2 regions of the Mesorhizobium sp. U510 genome follow, and region 2 is predicted to be linked to the other one. Evidence: riboswitches for the same ligand, from Rfam matches in the RefSeq annotation. Region 2 holds a riboswitch; the other holds the start of a gene.
The links. Region 2 has a riboswitch for glycine ahead of gcvT (glycine cleavage system aminomethyltransferase GcvT). Riboswitches for the same ligand answer to the same signal wherever they lie in the genome.
Positions count from the first base shown of each region.

Region 1: another riboswitch for glycine. It lies ahead of ACLGL5_RS11870 (D-amino acid dehydrogenase); the one in region 2 lies ahead of gcvT (glycine cleavage system aminomethyltransferase GcvT).

Region 1 covers NZ_CP180532.1:2,068,157-2,076,242, reverse strand. The annotation lists gene ACLGL5_RS11885 (aminotransferase class IV) at 1-198, opposite strand, end outside; gene ACLGL5_RS11880 (Lrp/AsnC family transcriptional regulator) at 392-844, opposite strand; partial or broken gene ACLGL5_RS11875 (IS110 family RNA-guided transposase) at 1,197-1,710, opposite strand; gene ACLGL5_RS11870 (D-amino acid dehydrogenase) at 1,894-3,135, opposite strand; glycine riboswitch at 3,275-3,365, opposite strand; partial or broken gene ACLGL5_RS11865 (IS701 family transposase) at 3,529-3,753, opposite strand; gene ACLGL5_RS11860 (iron-sulfur cluster assembly accessory protein) at 4,647-4,967, shown strand; gene ACLGL5_RS11855 (hypothetical protein) at 5,256-5,420, shown strand; gene ACLGL5_RS11850 (1-aminocyclopropane-1-carboxylate deaminase) at 5,999-7,012, opposite strand; gene ACLGL5_RS11845 (S8/S53 family peptidase) at 7,415-8,086, opposite strand, start outside.
Region 2 covers NZ_CP180532.1:4,817,190-4,825,275, forward strand. The annotation lists gene ACLGL5_RS25095 (GNAT family N-acetyltransferase) at 1-333, shown strand, start outside; gene ACLGL5_RS25100 (hypothetical protein) at 330-1,331, opposite strand; glycine riboswitch at 1,609-1,695, shown strand; gene gcvT (glycine cleavage system aminomethyltransferase GcvT) at 1,845-2,945, shown strand; gene gcvH (glycine cleavage system protein GcvH) at 2,951-3,319, shown strand; gene gcvP (aminomethyl-transferring glycine dehydrogenase) at 3,335-6,148, shown strand; gene ACLGL5_RS25120 (GGDEF domain-containing protein) at 6,149-7,324, opposite strand; gene ACLGL5_RS25125 (tetratricopeptide repeat protein) at 7,498-7,971, opposite strand.

The DNA.
Region 1 (8,086 bases), 2.7 Mb from region 2:
GCCATTCCAGACGTGCACCGTATCGTAAGTCGCGTCGGAGTGGAGGAAACCCCAATCGAGCACGGAGATCTTGGCCTCGGACATCGGCACATATTGTCCATCCATGAACGCAACCCCGCGCGGGTAGCGCCCTCGATCAACGTAATGCTTGTCGACAGTTGGAAGCGCAGGTAAGAGCTGTGTCATCGGGGGCGCCATTCTTCTTCCATACACCAGGACGGTTGCTTTCCCGCGTGGAACGGTCGGGCAACCCACACCGTCCTAACGCAAGATCAACTGCGTCCTAAATCGCACGGTTGAAAAGGCGAAAAAACTCAATCTAATGCTGGACGCGCAATGGCGGTTTCAAAAAGCGGCCCGGAGTGATGACTTCAGCGCAACCCGCCCTACGCTACTCCGCAACGCGTGGCTCGAACTTGACACGATCAAGCGAAATCATGCTCCGGAATTTTCGGACATTAGGGTTGGTATAGAGCTTTGTCTTGACGAAGACGTCAAAGGCCTCGACGTCCTCAACGGAGACGAGCAGCACGAAATCGGCGTCGCCCGTAACCATGTAGCACTGGGTAACCTCTTTGGCCGCGCGCATCGCGCGCTTGAACTCATCGACAAGGTCAAGACGCTCACGGTCGAGCTCCACCGTGACGACAACCGTGAGCAACTTACCAAAAGCCTTCGGATCCACCAGTGAGATGTCCGCAAGGATCACACCATCCAAACGCAGCTTGTTAACTCGACGCATACATGACGCTGCCGAAGAACCGACCAGTTCCGCCAGTTCGGCAAAAGAGAGCCGGTTGTTCTTTTGTAGAGCCTTAAGGATCCTTCGATCTAGGTCATCCATGACTAACGCCCGCTGTGATTGCAACCTGAATAATCGTCCTAAAGTGGTGCTGCAAACATTGCAGTTTGGCCTGAAAATTGAAATAGCTAAGTCAATCTTGACCTACGGACCGCAGGAATTCGCCGCCGCTAATGGTCCAAGAGTCCGTCAATGGGCGCTGCAAGCGCAGAGGCGGTGACGGGACCGATGCCGGGAACGCTCATCAGACGGCGCGCGGTCTCATCGGCTCTGGTGAGAGCCAGAATGGCCTGATCGCTTTGTCCGATCTCATGATCGAGTTCGTTCAGCCGACGCACGACAGGCAACAGCGCCGAGCGTATGATCGCCGGGTCATGTCGTTGCTTTCCATGATGAGAACCGCCAGACCACGAGCATTGTTCGGTCCCTGCGCGGCGATGATCCCGATCTCGGCCAGATGGCTGCGCAGTGCATTGAGCAGTTGCGTACGCTGTGCCACCAAAAGTTCGCGCACCTTATGGTGCATAAGCGCAGCCTGGTTCGCGACCGATCGCACCGGTACAAAACGCATGGAGGGCCGCGTCACCGCCTCGCAGATGGCCGCTGCATCAGCGGCGTCGTTCTTCTGGCGACTCACATAGGCCTTCACATACGCTGGCGGCATCAGCCGCACGTCATGGCCAAGACTTGCCAGTTCGCGAGCCCAATGATGAGCCGAGCCGCATGCTTCCATGCCGATCAGGCACGACGGTAGACGCTCGAAGAATGCCAGCACATCTTTGCGCCGCAGCGCACGAGACATGACGACACGGCCGGCAGCGTCGACAGCGTGGGACCTGGAAGACATGCTTGGCCAGATCGAGGCCGACAGTGGCTACAGCATTGAATTCGATGTCAGTCTTTTCCATGGACGGTGCTCCTTCAGATGAGTGCTCGACAGCAGCCATCTTTTCACGCCTCTCACCAGGATTGCGGATGCCCGTGCCCGGTAGCGCCTCGTCACGCATGAAGTCGTGCAGCTCCCGCGCGATTTTGAGCCCGGCAGTCTCGATGCGGACAGTGTTTAGCTGCTGGTGGTCCACCTTATCCTCCTATGCCACCAGTCGATTGTCGACAGGAAGATCTTTTGCGACGACCTCAGCCAACATCGCTGATGTCGCGGCAGACAGTGTCCAGCCAAGGTGCCCGTGGCCGGTGTTATAGTAAACGCCCGGCGCTTTCCCTTTGCCGACACGCGGCATCATGTTCGGCCTCATAGGACGGAGGCCCGCCCATGGCACGATGTGGTTCGTGTTGACGCCCGGGAAGAGTTGCCGCGTCCAGTCTACTAAAGGTCTTACCCGGTCATCCCTTATGTCCAGGTTCTGGCCGTTGAACTCTGCGGTCCCAGCCACACGGAAGCGCGCTTCGCCAAGCCGGCTGGTAACGATTTTGGCCCTATCGTCGAGGATGCTCACCCAGGGAGCGGCTTCCTGTGCCGCATTGCCCCCCAGCTGTATCGTGATCGAGTAGCCCTTGACAGGATAGATGTTGAGACGATCGCCCAGCATCGCCGCGAAGTCACGGCTGTTCGAGCCCGCGCATACGACGATCGCGTCGGCCTCGATAACCTGCGCCGGGGCAGCCTGGCTCGAGTACGTCACCCTGAAACGACCGCGTCGCTCAATTCTTGTCACCGACGCTTCGTAGTGGAAACTTCCACCGCGCCGTTCGCATGCTCGGGCCAAGCCGGTGGTGTACTTGTGGATGTCACCTGTTGAGTCCGAAGGCGTGTAGAACCCACCATAGAAAGCGCCTTGCAAGGCCGGCTCAATGGACGCGATCTCGCCAGGCGTGACCGGCCGCCTGTCAAGGCCTCCTTCGAGGAGGAGTTGGTTGACTTTCGTGCCGTGATCGAAGCCCGGCTTGTCCCAATAGACATGTAGAATCCCGCGACGAACGTGGTCGAAATCGATGCTTTCACGCTTAGCGATGTCGAAGATGTGCCTGCGCGCAGCGATAGCCAAACGGGTCGTGGCAACAGTATTCTCGCGGTACTTCGCGATATGGGATACAAATTCCGCAAGCCAGCTGTACTTGTGCCATGTCGGCGCCGGATTCATCAGGAGTGGCGCGTCGCGCCTCGCCATCCACTTAATGCCCTTTAAGATGGTCGACCAATGGTTCCAGACTTCCGCGTTGCTCGCCGAGAGCTGGCCGCCGTTTGCAAACGAAGTCTCCATTGCGGCATAGCGCTGACGCTCTAGCACGGTGACGTCATAGCCGTGGTCCAAAAGGGTATAGGCTGTCGACACACCGATAATGCCGGCACCAATCACAACAATCTTGGGCATTTCGCTCTCCAGACAAGACAATGGGTTCGGGCCAGTCGGCCCGCGGCTCTTCCCCAAATCTGTCACTGTACCTGAGAGCTTGACCGGGTGGCCCGGCTTTCCCCTTCGGTGGACGCTCCCGGCGTCTCTCTCCAGATTGTTCGGCAGCACGGTCGCTTGTACCTGAGAGTTTCCTTGGGGGGTTGCTCCGTCGGTGTCGGCAACATGCCGATCTCTCCCGTACTGCCTATTGAACGGTCTATTAATAGCTCCGTCCACCGATAGTTACAGCCCTAGCTCGCGGCTTAACGGTGAAACATGCCCATCATTTTCGCCAGCAAGCTGAAACGCGTGAACCGAGGATGCCCGTTTCTTCGGCAACCAGCGTCTCCAGCAAGACCATGCGATGCGGGTTCAATGCGTCGTTGTGCCAAGCGGTTTGCGATGCGGCGCACTTCCTGCGGGCTTGGGTGGGCTGGTGCCCCGCCGTTTCGTTTTTTGGGGCGTCGCGTTGTTGGCCTGATGGCGCACGGTTGCCATCATGGCGAAGGCCAGCATAACGAAGGAAACATGCCGATGCCAGCCGCGCCAGGATCTGGTCTCATTATGATCGAGGCAAAGCTCGTTCTTGGCCGCTTCGGCAGACGGCATCATCGGCTTGATTGCCGCCCAAATCTGGTCGAAATTACGATAGGCTATTATGCCCCCTCCTCATTGAGAACAGGAATGTCTGCTCTGGCATAGAACGCCAGCATGGGTCCGAGATCAAAGGTCGTTGCGGGCGCAAGCCTCTGGACCGACCGTGGCCATGTTTCGGTTGAGATGCCGTCGATCCCTCGCGCCAGCGTGCTGGCAAATCGGGGCATCAGCGGTGCGAGTGTCTGTGCCAGGATCCCAGCGGCGGTAGCCTGAAGCGCGAGCGAAGTGCGGGTGCGGGCGGGATAGAGACGTCGCGCCGCTGCTTCGATATGACGGCGAGACCGGGGCTCGCTCGAGTTTCGTTTTGGAACGCGGACGAGCCAGACCGCGAACTGGCGACAGAACTGGAACTGACCGCGGTCTCTAATCGCGGCCGTGGCGGCCGTGCCGGTGATTGGGCTGTTCCCTGGACGGCGCGTTGGCCCACCTGGCTTGACGGCATTTACAATGCCTTAGTCGGCCCTCGCGAGGTGACGGCCGCACCGCAGGCCACGGGCCGAGCACGGGCGCGATCGATGCGGTTATCGACCACCCGGTGTTCGCCACCTTACCGTGTGGTGACGATGCCGCGGCTTTTGGAGCGCAGCACGACTAAGAGTTCCACGCTTACAATGGTTAACATTCATATGATCGAAAACGCTGGCTCAGGCGACGACGCTAGCGATTTGCCCGATGCCGCTTTTTGTACGCAAGGTTTCACTCTGTTCGACATCCGACAATTGTTGATGTCAGACAGGGCGCCAAATCCTCTAACCAGTTGTTTTAATCGAATTTCTTCTCTGGCACATTCTGTGCTGCGCGGCTTGCGAATGCATCAGCAAGAAAATCGTCCCATGATCACACTCACTGAAAACGCCGTCGCCGCCGTCAAGGCCGCGCTTTCCCGCGCCGACGAACGGGCGGAAGGCTTTCGCATCAAGGTCGAGGCGGGCGGCTGCGCCGGCCTCAAATACCTGATGGGTCTGGAAAGCGTCTCGCGGGAGGGCGATGCCATCATGGAGACGGACGGGTTCAAGGTGTTCGTTGACGCAAACTCCCAGCCCCATCTCGCCGGCATGACCGTTGACTTCGTTACGGACCGGGAGTCCTCGGGCTTTGTCTTCGACAATCCCAATGCGCGGGACAAATGCGCCTGCGGCAAGTCCTTCGGCTAGCCGCCACAACGACACCTAATTTTGTGTGGAGTTCGGCCGAACGGGTTTTTTGCATCGAGCCTCGACGGTGGACCGAGCTACAAAACGTGCAGTGGGACATTTCCCACCTTTGCCGCGTCTCGTAAGCGCCCGGGCGATGGCAATGGCCAGATGCGACTTCCGGTTCCGGGCCACCAATCAGCACGCCATAGGACAAACGCTATCAAGGGCATCTGAACCGCCGGGAGGCGGCGGAGTTCGAGAGCCCCGGCGAGTTCCGCCGCGCGGCTGGCCTAGGCAGAGATTGCCTTGACCCTCAAGCTCAAGCAGCCCTCGGTCTCGAAGATCGAGAAGCGGGCCGATATGTATCTGCCGACACTCAAGGGGTACATAGAGGCGATTCGGGGGGACAACCCCCTCATCGTCGCCTCCCCTCGCGCGCCCCTCGGTATAGAGCAGGTCGGCGATATATAGCACCCAACCCCTCTCCACATGTAATGCTCAGCGCAAGGTGGACGAACCCGCCCGAAGGCCACGCGGGCCGGCTGGACGCGCCTTTTGGTCATAGATTGCCGAAGGGACGACGGTCTCGTCGACGCTCGCAATAGTATGAGCAATCCCTCGTTAAGCCGGATACCGACCTGCCCGCTGTCACGCTTGCGTGCGTTCGCGGGGACCCTCTTCCCTCGCCCATGCTGGCCCAGGAGTGTCCGACGATGTGCTCGCCAACGACGCTTGGTCACAGCTTCCATATCTGATCAAGTAGATGCCTCCGCGCCTGCGCGACATCTTCGGTGGCTTACAATTTATCAAATTTACGGCGATCATCGCCGCACCCGCAAAGCGACAAAAAACGTTAAACGGCCATGTCTGCTGCCTTCTTATGCGGCTCGAGGACACATTGAGCACAGGCAAATACTGGCAAGCATGCTAGCGCCACGACCTCACCTCGCGGCGGCAGTTAACGACCCACTGCGGTTTCCCAAAGGCCTTCGGACAAACTTGGCGCAGCGCTGTTACGCCAGGCACAGCACGTCGAGATCTGTCGAGCATCAGCCGTTGCGAAAGGTGTAGCCATAACCGTTGAGCGCCGGCGCGCCGCCGAGATGCGCGTAGAGTATCCTCGAGCCCTCTGGAAAAAAGCCTTTTTGGACGAGGTCAATCATCCCTTGCATCGATTTGCCTTCATAGACGGGATCGGTAATCATACCTTCGAGCCGCGCACACAGACGGATCGCATCCTTGGTTTCCTCGGATGGAATGCCGTACCGCGGGTGCGCGTAGTTCTCGAGCAACACCACGTCATCCTCGGCAAGTTCCGATCCGAGTTCGACGAGGGTCGCTGTATGTCGGGCAATGCTTAGCACCTGCGCCTTGGTCTTGGCCGGGATAGCAGAGGCATCAATACCGATCACGTTGCGCTGTCGACCGTCCTTGGCGAATCCGACGAGCATGCCGGCGTGCGTTGAACCGGTGACCGTGCAAACGACCATGTAGTCGAAGCCAAACCCTAGCTGTTCCTCCTGGGCGCGCACTTCCTCCGCGAACCCCACATAGCCGAGGCCTCCATTCGGGTGAACAGACGCGCCGGCCGGTATCGCATAGGGCCTGCCGCCCCTTGCCTTGACCTCATAGAGCGCTCTTTCCCAACTGTGCCGGATGCCGATGTCAAAGCCTTCGTCGACCAGGCGCACCTCTGCGCCCAAGATGCGGCTCAAGAGAATGTTGCCGACCCGGTCGTAGACGACATCCTCATGTGGAACCCAGCTCTCCTGGACCAGGAGACATTTCATGCCGATCTTGGCGGCAACGGCGGCGACCATGCGCGTGTGGTTGGACTGCACGCCGCCGATGGTGACGAGGGTATCGGCATCCGACGCGATCGCGTCGGGGATGATGTATTCGAGCTTGCGCAGCTTGTTGCCGCCGAACGCCAGACCGGAGTTGCAGTCCTCGCGTTTGGCGTAGATCTCCACCTTGCCGCCCAGATGCTTGCCGAGCCGGTCGAGCTTCTCGATGGGTGTGGGTCCAAAGGTGAGCGGGTAACGCTCGAATTTTTCCAGCATATTCTCTCCGGCGATGATCATTAAGCTGAAATAGCCCCGCAAAACTCGTTCCATAAGCGCCGCTTGGATTGGTCGGCCGCGCTTTCCGACCTTCCATCAGAGCCCTGGGGATTTCCACCGCTTTCCTTGCGATTGAGACGAAGCGATCCACATGCCGGCATGCTGCGGTGAGGCGACCATCGCCTAGCAAACCTACGACGACACGCGATCGGCATCTGCGTTTTTGCCAGCTTTGCGAGCGCAGGCAGACCGCCAACCAACAGACTTCGATAAAAACGCAGTGGTTCTTGTCTGCGATTGGACCGACATGAACCGCACAGTTGCCGAGGCGAATTCTGCGAGGCGATTTTTGTGGCGCTCAACGCCTCACAGAAGGTTCAGCTGCTCGATCGAAGTGCTCGTCTACCTGATCGAAACGGGTGCCAATGCCCTCGAAAGGCTGGCCTCGCCGCGGCCGTAAGTCTCCGGATTGTAGTTAACGAGCGTGTCGGTTCTAGCCGTATCCAGCAACTGATTAGTTATCTGTGTCGGTGTTGCTGACGTGAATTTGCTGCCCAGAATGGCGGCATAGCCTGCAACCACGGGTGCCGCGACAGACGTCCCGGATAGCCCAATCTTGTCACTATCGACCCCCACTGTCAGGAACTGGTTCTGCACCTCCGAATCTGAACCGGCGTAATTCGAATAGGAGGCGAGCTTTGCCTTGTTTTCGGGAGTGCCATTGCGCTCTAGCGCACCCACAAAGATTGCCGATTGCTTCCCAATCAGGTCGAGAGAAAGGAAATCAATATCCCCATCGGCAAGGGTATCTACCGCTACGGACCCGTTGCCGGCTGCCTTTGTGAAGACCGCAGCACCCGCCCGAGCCGCATCGACAATCGACTGCTCAAGCCGGTACCCGCTCACTGGTTCCTCAAGGCCATAGCTCAGATTAATGACATTGAGGCCCTGCTTCAGCGTGAGCGGAACTTGTTCCGAATAGTCAAGCTCGGTTATGTTTGCGCCAGGTGCGACCATGCCGGCTGCTTGAGCGACCCACTGCCCATGTTGCCGCCATTGGGAGCCATGGCCGAG
Region 2 (8,086 bases):
TACCGGGGACTGGCTTTCGTTATTCGTGACTGTGCAGGACATGCGATCGGCGTTGCCGCCGGCTACTCTTGGGCGAGCACGTCCGAGCTGACATTGATGTGGATTGACGAGGCCTATCGCGGTCGCGGCTATGCAAGGCAGTTGCTCAGCGCTTTTGTCGCTGAGGCAACGGTTCGAGGAGTCAGGAGAATTTGGGTCTCCAGCCACGACTTCCAGGCACCGGGCCTCTACGAGAAGGCTGGCTTCCGGCGCATCGCCGAACTCGCGGAATGGCCCGAAGGCCACTCCAACATCATCCTTTGTAAAACGACAGCAGCGGACGGTGCACTTTAGGCAACCTTCTCAAGCAGCGGCCTCAATGCCGGATGTATCTCCGGCGAGGCATGCTTGATCAGGGTCAGCAGCGCGCGCTCGTTCTCGTACAGAGGCCTATCCACGCCGATATGCTCGACCAGCCATTTGGCTTCGCCGGCATCGATCGTCTCGGCACGGCGGGCCAGGGCCTCGGCCGCCCTGTTCTTGGCCTCCCATTCGGCCTCGATGTCATCGGGGGACCGATAGGCCTCGATGATGCCAGCAAGGCTGCCGGAGACCATGCGGCTGAAGAACCCGCCGATTGCCGGCTCGGCATGTTCGAGGAAGCTCTCCTGGCGCAGCGCCACGTCGCGGGTCGGCGCCTCATAGCCGGCCGAACACATGACGAAATTGGCGATCGCCTTGACGAAAAGGTCGTTCCAGGACGGATCGTTCTTGGCCTGGGCGGTGTGCTCGTTGATCCTGAACAGCACCTCGGCCTCGCCGCGGGTGATGGCGATGTTGCCGTCGCCGCCATGGGCGTAGAGGATGCGGCGCAGCAGCTCGACTTCCGCCTTGGCGATCAGTCCGGGCACCAACACGCCGCCCAGCATCAGCGGCCCCTTGCCGTCGATAACGGCATGCGCGACCTGCTCCAGCGCATAGACGCAAAGCTTGCTCGGCGAGGATCTCGCCTTTTCCAGCACATGGACCAGCAATTCGAGTTCGGTGCGGCTGTCGACCATGCCGTCGCGCGAAATAGTGCGGACCAGCCAATCGGCATTGTCCTGCGAAATATAGCCGGACGGCTTCTCCTGGTGGACGATGTAGTCGGTCACCGCCTCGACGAAGAAAGGTGCCCACTCCGCGCATTTGTCCTGGGCCGTCTGGTCGAGAGCGAACAGCGCCTCGGCCTCGCCTCGCGTCACCACGCCATCGGCGAACACGTCGCGGCGCAGCATCACCACATCCTCCGGGGCAATGCGATTCTTCGAGGTCAGCCCCGCCACCGGCGCGCTCATGATCAATTCGCCCATTGTCGTCCCCGTCCGCCCCAAAGCGTTACATCGGCCCGCTATATCAGGAGTGTCTTGAAAAACCGGCAAACGGCGTGGTTAGCGAAGACTTGCCGGCCAGTGCATGTCGCCCAAAAGTGCGCAGCGGTTTTGGGAAAACGACATGCATCAAACAAAGAGCTAAAGCGCATCACCTGAATCCGTTTCATCGCGACGCACCTTTAGATGTCGCTGGGAGGTGACAAGGTGTCGCCGACGGGCTATGGATGGCACGTCGAGGGCTCGGGATTCTGAGTCCTACCTGTTTGCGGGAGAGAGCAGCGAGAGCTGCCGCCGAAGGGGAAATCGCCCGAAATCTCTCAGGCAAAAGAACCGTAGACGGGAAAGACACTCTGGAAAGTCGGGGCTTGCCCCCGCGCCGAAGGTGTAAGCGCCGCTGACAGAGTTCCGGCTGCGCGAGTCTCTCAGGCTTCAGACAGAGGGGCACGGACTGGTCGCCATTCGCGGCCGATTGCGTGCGACTCTGGAGACGACATGACGGGCGACGATAGCAAACACCTTCCCCTCGAAGATATCCACACAGCCGCCGGTGCGCGCTTCGGCGCCTTCGCCGGCTGGTCGATGCCGCTGACCTATCCGGCCGGCGTTATGAAGGAGCACCTGCACACCCGCGAGCATGCCGGTCTCTTCGATATCTCGCATATGAAACTGTTCGAGGTCAGCGGGCCGCAAGCGGTTGCGCTGCTCGACCGCGCTTGCCCCTTGGATGCCGGCGCGCTCGAAATCTCGCAGTCGAAACTGTCCTTCTTCCTCAATGAGGCCGGCGGCATCCTCGACGACCTGATCGTCACCCGGCTCGGCGATACAAGGTTCATGGTGGTCGCCAATGCCGGCAACGCCGCCGCCGACGAGAAGCATCTGCGTGAACTGGCCGCGAATTTCGATGTGAAGGTCGAGCCGCTCGACCGCGTCTTCCTGGCCATCCAGGGACCCGAGGCCTGGGCAGTCCTGTCCCGTGCCGGCATCGAGACCGGCTCGCTGCTGTTCATGCACGGGGTCGAGCCGCGGAAAGACTGGTTCATGAGCCGGTCGGGTTACACCGGCGAGGACGGTTTCGAGATCGGCCTGCCGGAGGCGGACGCGCGTGATTTGGTCACGAAGCTGCTCGAGGATGAACGCGTTCTGTGGATCGGCCTTGCCGCGCGCGACAGCCTGCGGCTTGAGGCCGGCCTCTGCCTGCATGGCCAGGACATCACGCCGGAGACCGACCCGGCCGCCGCCGCGCTGATGTGGGCAATTCCCAAGGACATCAGAGCTTCCGGCGCCTTTATCGGCGCCGACGCCTTGCGCGCCGCCGTCGAACGCGGCCCGGCGCAAAAGCGCGTCGGCCTGAAGCCGGAAGGCCGCCAGCCGGTGCGCGCCGGTGCCGCCCTGTTCGATGCCGACGGCAATCACGCCGGCCATGTCACGTCAGGCGGCTTTGGCCCCTCGGCCGGCCATCCGGTCGCCATGGGCTATGTCGCCGCAGCGCTGGCAAAGCCCGGCACACGGTTGTTCGCCGACGTACGCGGCACGAAGATCCCCGTCGATATCAGCTCCCTGCCCTTCACCCCTCATCGCTACCGCAAAGGATGAACTCCATGGCAACGACCTATTTCACATCAGATCACGAATGGCTCCGCGTCGAAGGCGGTATCGCCACGGTCGGCATCACCGACTACGCGCAGGAGCAGCTCGGCGACCTCGTTTTCGTCGAACTGCCGGAGATCGGAAAGAAGCTGACCAAGGGCGACACCGCCGTCGTGGTCGAATCCGTCAAGGCGGCCTCCGACGTTTACGCGCCGGTTGACGGCGAGATCACCGAGGCCAACGGCACGCTGTCTTCCGACCCGTCGCTGGTCAACTCCGCGGCAACCGGCGCAGGCTGGCTGTGGAAGATGAAGCTTGCCGACGAAAGCCAGCTCGCCGGCCTCATGGACGAGGCCGCCTACAAAGCCCATATCGCCTGAAATCAGGACTTAGAGATGATGACCACAGCACTTACCCCCTTCTCGGCCCGTCATATCGGTCCTGGCGTGAACGATGTCAGAGCCATGCTTGCGGTGATCGGCGTCCCTTCCGTCGAGACGCTGATCAGCCAGGCCGTGCCGCAGTCGATTCGCCTCGACCTGCCGCTGACCTTGCCCGCGCCGGCCAGCGAGGCCGAAGCGCTGGCCGAATTGTCGGCCACCATGGCGAAGAACACCGTGCTGAAGAGCTTCATCGGCGCCGGCTATCACGGCGTCCACGTGCCGCCGGTCATCCAGCGCAATCTGTTCGAGAATCCGGCCTGGTACACGGCCTACACGCCCTATCAGGCCGAGATCAGCCAGGGCCGTCTGGAAATGCTGTTCAATTTCCAGACCTTGGTCACCGAATTGACCGGACTGCCGGTGGCATCCGCCTCGCTGCTCGATGAAGCAACCGCTGTCGCCGAAGCGGTCGGCATTGCGCTGCGCCACCACCGCGACAAGCGCAGCAAGGTTGCGTTCGCCGGCACGCCGCATCCGCAGACGCTGGATGTGGTGCGCACCCGCGCCGAACCGCTCGGCATCGAGATCGACGGCGAGACCATCGACGACAACACCGCTGCCCTGCTCGTCTCCTGGCCCGACACCTTTGGCGTCTATGGCGACCACAAGGCCGCGATCGACAAGGCCCGCGCCACCGGTACCATCGTCGTCTTCATCGCCGATCCGCTGGGCCTGACGCTGACCGATGCGCCGGCGAAACTCGGCGCCGACATCGCCGTCGGCCCGATGCAGCGGTTTGGCGTGCCGATGGGCTTTGGCGGCCCACATGCCGCTTACTGCGCCGTCTCCGATAAGCTGACGCGTCTGATGCCCGGCCGCCTCGTCGGCCAATCGACCGACAGCAAGGGCCGGCCCGGATACCGCCTTGCCTTGCAAACGCGCGAACAGCATATCCGCCGCGACAAGGCGACCTCCAACATCTGCACCGCGCAGGCGCTGCTCGCCAACATGGCGACGGCCTATGCCATCTGGCACGGCCCCGCCGGGCTGCAGGCGATCGCCGGACGCATCCACGCTCTGGCAAACCGTCTGGCGAGCGGCCTCAAGGCGGCGGGCGTTTCGGTGCTCGGCGCCAGCCGCTTCGACACGGTGACGGTGGAGGCGAAAGGCAAGGCCGCGCAAATCGCCGACGCTGCCGAAAAGACCGGCCGGCTGCTGCGCGTCCTCGACACCGACCATGTCGGCATCGCCTTCGACGAGACCTCGACAGACGCCGATCTCGACGCGATCGCTTCCCTGTTCGGCGCCAAGGCTGCCTCCTCGGCCGACAGCACCGTTCCCGGCAAGCCGCGTGGAAAGGAGTTTCTGACCCAGCCGGTCTTCAACGAGAACAAGTCGGAGACCGACATGATGCGCCTGCTGCGCCGGTTGGCCGACAAGGATCTGGCGCTCGACCGCTCCATGATCCCGCTCGGATCCTGCACCATGAAGCTCAACGCGGCGGCCGAAATGATGCCGGTGAGTTGGCCAAGCATCGCCAATCTGCATCCCTTCGCACCGGCCAGCCATTCGGCCGGCTATCGCGCCATGATCGGCGAGCTGGAAGGCTGGCTGTCCGAAATCACCGGCTTCGACGCGGTCAGCCTGCAGCCCAATGCCGGCAGCCAGGGCGAATATGCCGGCCTGCTCGCCATCCGCGCCTATCACCGCTCGCGCGGCGAAGGCCATCGCACGGTCTGCCTGATCCCCTCTTCCGCGCATGGCACCAATCCGGCGAGTGCGGCGATGGCCGGCATGAGCGTCGTCGTCGTGCGCTGCCTGGAAGACGGCAATATCGACATGGACGATATGCGGGCCAAGGCCAACGAGCATTCCAAGAATCTCGCGGCGCTGATGTTCACCTATCCCTCGACGCATGGCGTCTATGAAGAAGGCGCGCGCCACCTCTGCGCCCTCATCCACGAGCATGGCGGCCAGGTCTATTTCGACGGCGCCAACCTCAACGCGCTGGTCGCGCTCGCCCGGCCCGCCGATATCGGCGCCGATGTCTGCCATATGAACCTGCACAAGACCTTCTGCATCCCGCATGGCGGCGGCGGCCCCGGCATCGGCCCGATCGGCGTCAAGGCGCATCTGAAGCCCTATCTGCCGGGCCATGTCACCGAAGGCTCGGCGCATGCCGTGTCGGCGGCACCCTTCGGCAGCGCTTCCATCCTGCCGATCACCTGGATGTATATCCGCATGATGGGCGCCGCCGGATTGAAGCAGGCCACGGAGACCGCCATCATCTCGGCCAACTATGTGGCGACACGGCTCGCGCCGCACTTCCCGCTGCTCTACAAGGGCCGGCACGATCGCATCGCGCATGAGTGCATCCTCGATACCCGCGTGCTCAAGGACAGCGCCGGCATCAGTGTCGATGACATCGCCAAGCGCCTGATCGACTATGGCTTCCACGCGCCGACCATGTCGTTTCCGGTCGCCGGCACGCTGATGGTCGAGCCGACGGAATCCGAGCCGAAGCGCGAACTCGACCGCTTCTGCGAGGCGATGATCGCCATTGCCGGCGAAGCGGCGAAAGTCGCCAGGGGCGACTGGCCCTTGGCCGACAACCCGCTGGTCAACGCGCCGCACACCGCCGCCGAGACGCTGGCAGGCCAGTGGACCCACCCCTACTCGCGCCTGGAAGCGGCCTATCCCGCGGGCGACGCCGATACGGCGGCCAAGTACTGGCCGCCGGTGTCGCGCATCGACAATGTCGCCGGCGACCGCAATCTGGTCTGCTCCTGCCCGCCGCTGTCGGATTACCTGGGCGCGGCTGAATAACTAGGCTGAGCGCAAGGCCGGCTTGACCGGTTCGGCCTGGCCCATTCTTTTGCCGCTGATGACGCAGTTTCGGCCGGCGCGCTTGGCCGCGTAGAGCGCGGCATCCGCCTCGGCCAGCACCTCGTCGAGGCTGCTGCCGTCGGCGCCGCCGAAGCCGATGCCGCCGCTGACCGTGCTGCGCAACGGACCGAGCGGGGTAGGAACGATTTCGGTGCCGAAGGCGACGCCGATCTTGCTGGCGAGATCATGGGCTCGCTCTTCCGTCATCCGCGACATGACGATGGCGAACTCCTCGCCACCCAGGCGAAAGGCGTCGACGCCGGTCCTGGCATATTTCCGGATGACGGCGGCGAAGCGGCACAGGACCTGGTCTCCGACCGGGTGACCGTAGATGTCATTCGTCCTCTTGAAGTGATCGAGGTCGAACATGACGACCGCCATGAAGGGACCGAAGGGCCGCTCGCCGTGGAGGGACATCAACCCGCGACGGTTCATCAGCCCGGTCAATGGATCGGTCATGGTCTCGGCCTTCAGCTCGATCTGCGCCTGCAGATGATGAAGCGAGAGCGTCAAGGCGCCCAGACCCGTCATGCAGGCCACCGCCACGACGGAATTCAGACGTTCGGCCCAGTTGTCAGGCGCTGCCCCGAGCGTCCATTGCCCCTTGGCCATCAGAACCACGCCGCAAAGGGCAAACGACACCGCGCAGGTGCCACTCAGGAACGAAACCACCAGCAGGATCCGGCGATCGTGGCTGCCATTGACCCAGAACATGGCTCCGATCGTCGACAGCAGCACGGTCACCGTCGCGTAGGTGACGATGAAGCCGACACCGTCAAGGCCGAGGAAGGTGAAGGCCGCGCAGACAGCCATGGCGGCAAGTGTCGGCATGATCGCACGCCTGTGGTTCGGCACGCCGAGATACTGCATGGCCGAAAGGCAGATGATCAGGAAGCCCAGGCTGAGCAGCGCCAGCGCAATCTGGCAAAGCAGCGGATCAGGCTCCTTGGTGTAGCGCCAGAACAGGATCACATGCGCGACAAGCACGATAATGCCGCACGCCACCGTCAGCACGAAACGCGCCCGCGGCGCGGTGAGCCAGATGGCAAACATGGTGACGGCAAGGCATGTGCCCGACAGCGCGGCCGCGAGCAGGAGCGAACTGAAATCCAGCATATCTGGCGGGGGCCTCTCGAGCGTCGGCGGTTACGCGGCATTCTAGGTCAGCGGCAGCCCTCGAACATGGTTTTCAGCCGATCTTTCGACCCAGGCTGCGTTTAGGGTTTACAAAGCGTCGACAGTGCCCGTGCGGAAATCGGCCCTTGGGCAGCGCGAGGATCAAACGCGCATCAGCCCTTGTTCAGTAAGGCGAGATTGGCGTTGACGACCGTCGGGTCGGCCATGCCGGCCTTCGCCTCGAGCAGCAGCGCCCTGGCCTTCTTCTTGTTGCCGCGCAGCAGTTGCGAATAGCCCATATTGTTGACGATCTGCGGTTTGCGGCCGGCGACCTTCAACAGCTGGCCATAGGCGCGGTCGGCGAAGTCGAAGCGGCCGAGCTCGTCATAGGAGGCGGCCAGCCCCATCCAGGCCTCCGCATTGTCGGCCTTCAGCTCGACGGCCTTGCGGAAATGCTGTTCGGCGAGACCATAATTGGCGTCGCGAAACTGCGCCTTGCCTTGTGCCAGGTCGGATGTGTCGACATCCTTGGCCGCCGGCTGGATCGCGGTCGTCTTGGTCGTGTCGACGTTGTTGTTCGTCGTGCACCCGGTGATCATCAGGACGGCCGCCATCGTGGCCATCGCCGCAAATTGTGTCTGACGCATGCCCTGCCCCGTCGCCCGATTTGCCGGGTCGTTCTTCAGGTAAAGACATTAGAGCAAAGCGATTAAGCTTCGGTACCGAAATGCAGCTAAGATTTGGTTTCCGCAATTACCAGCC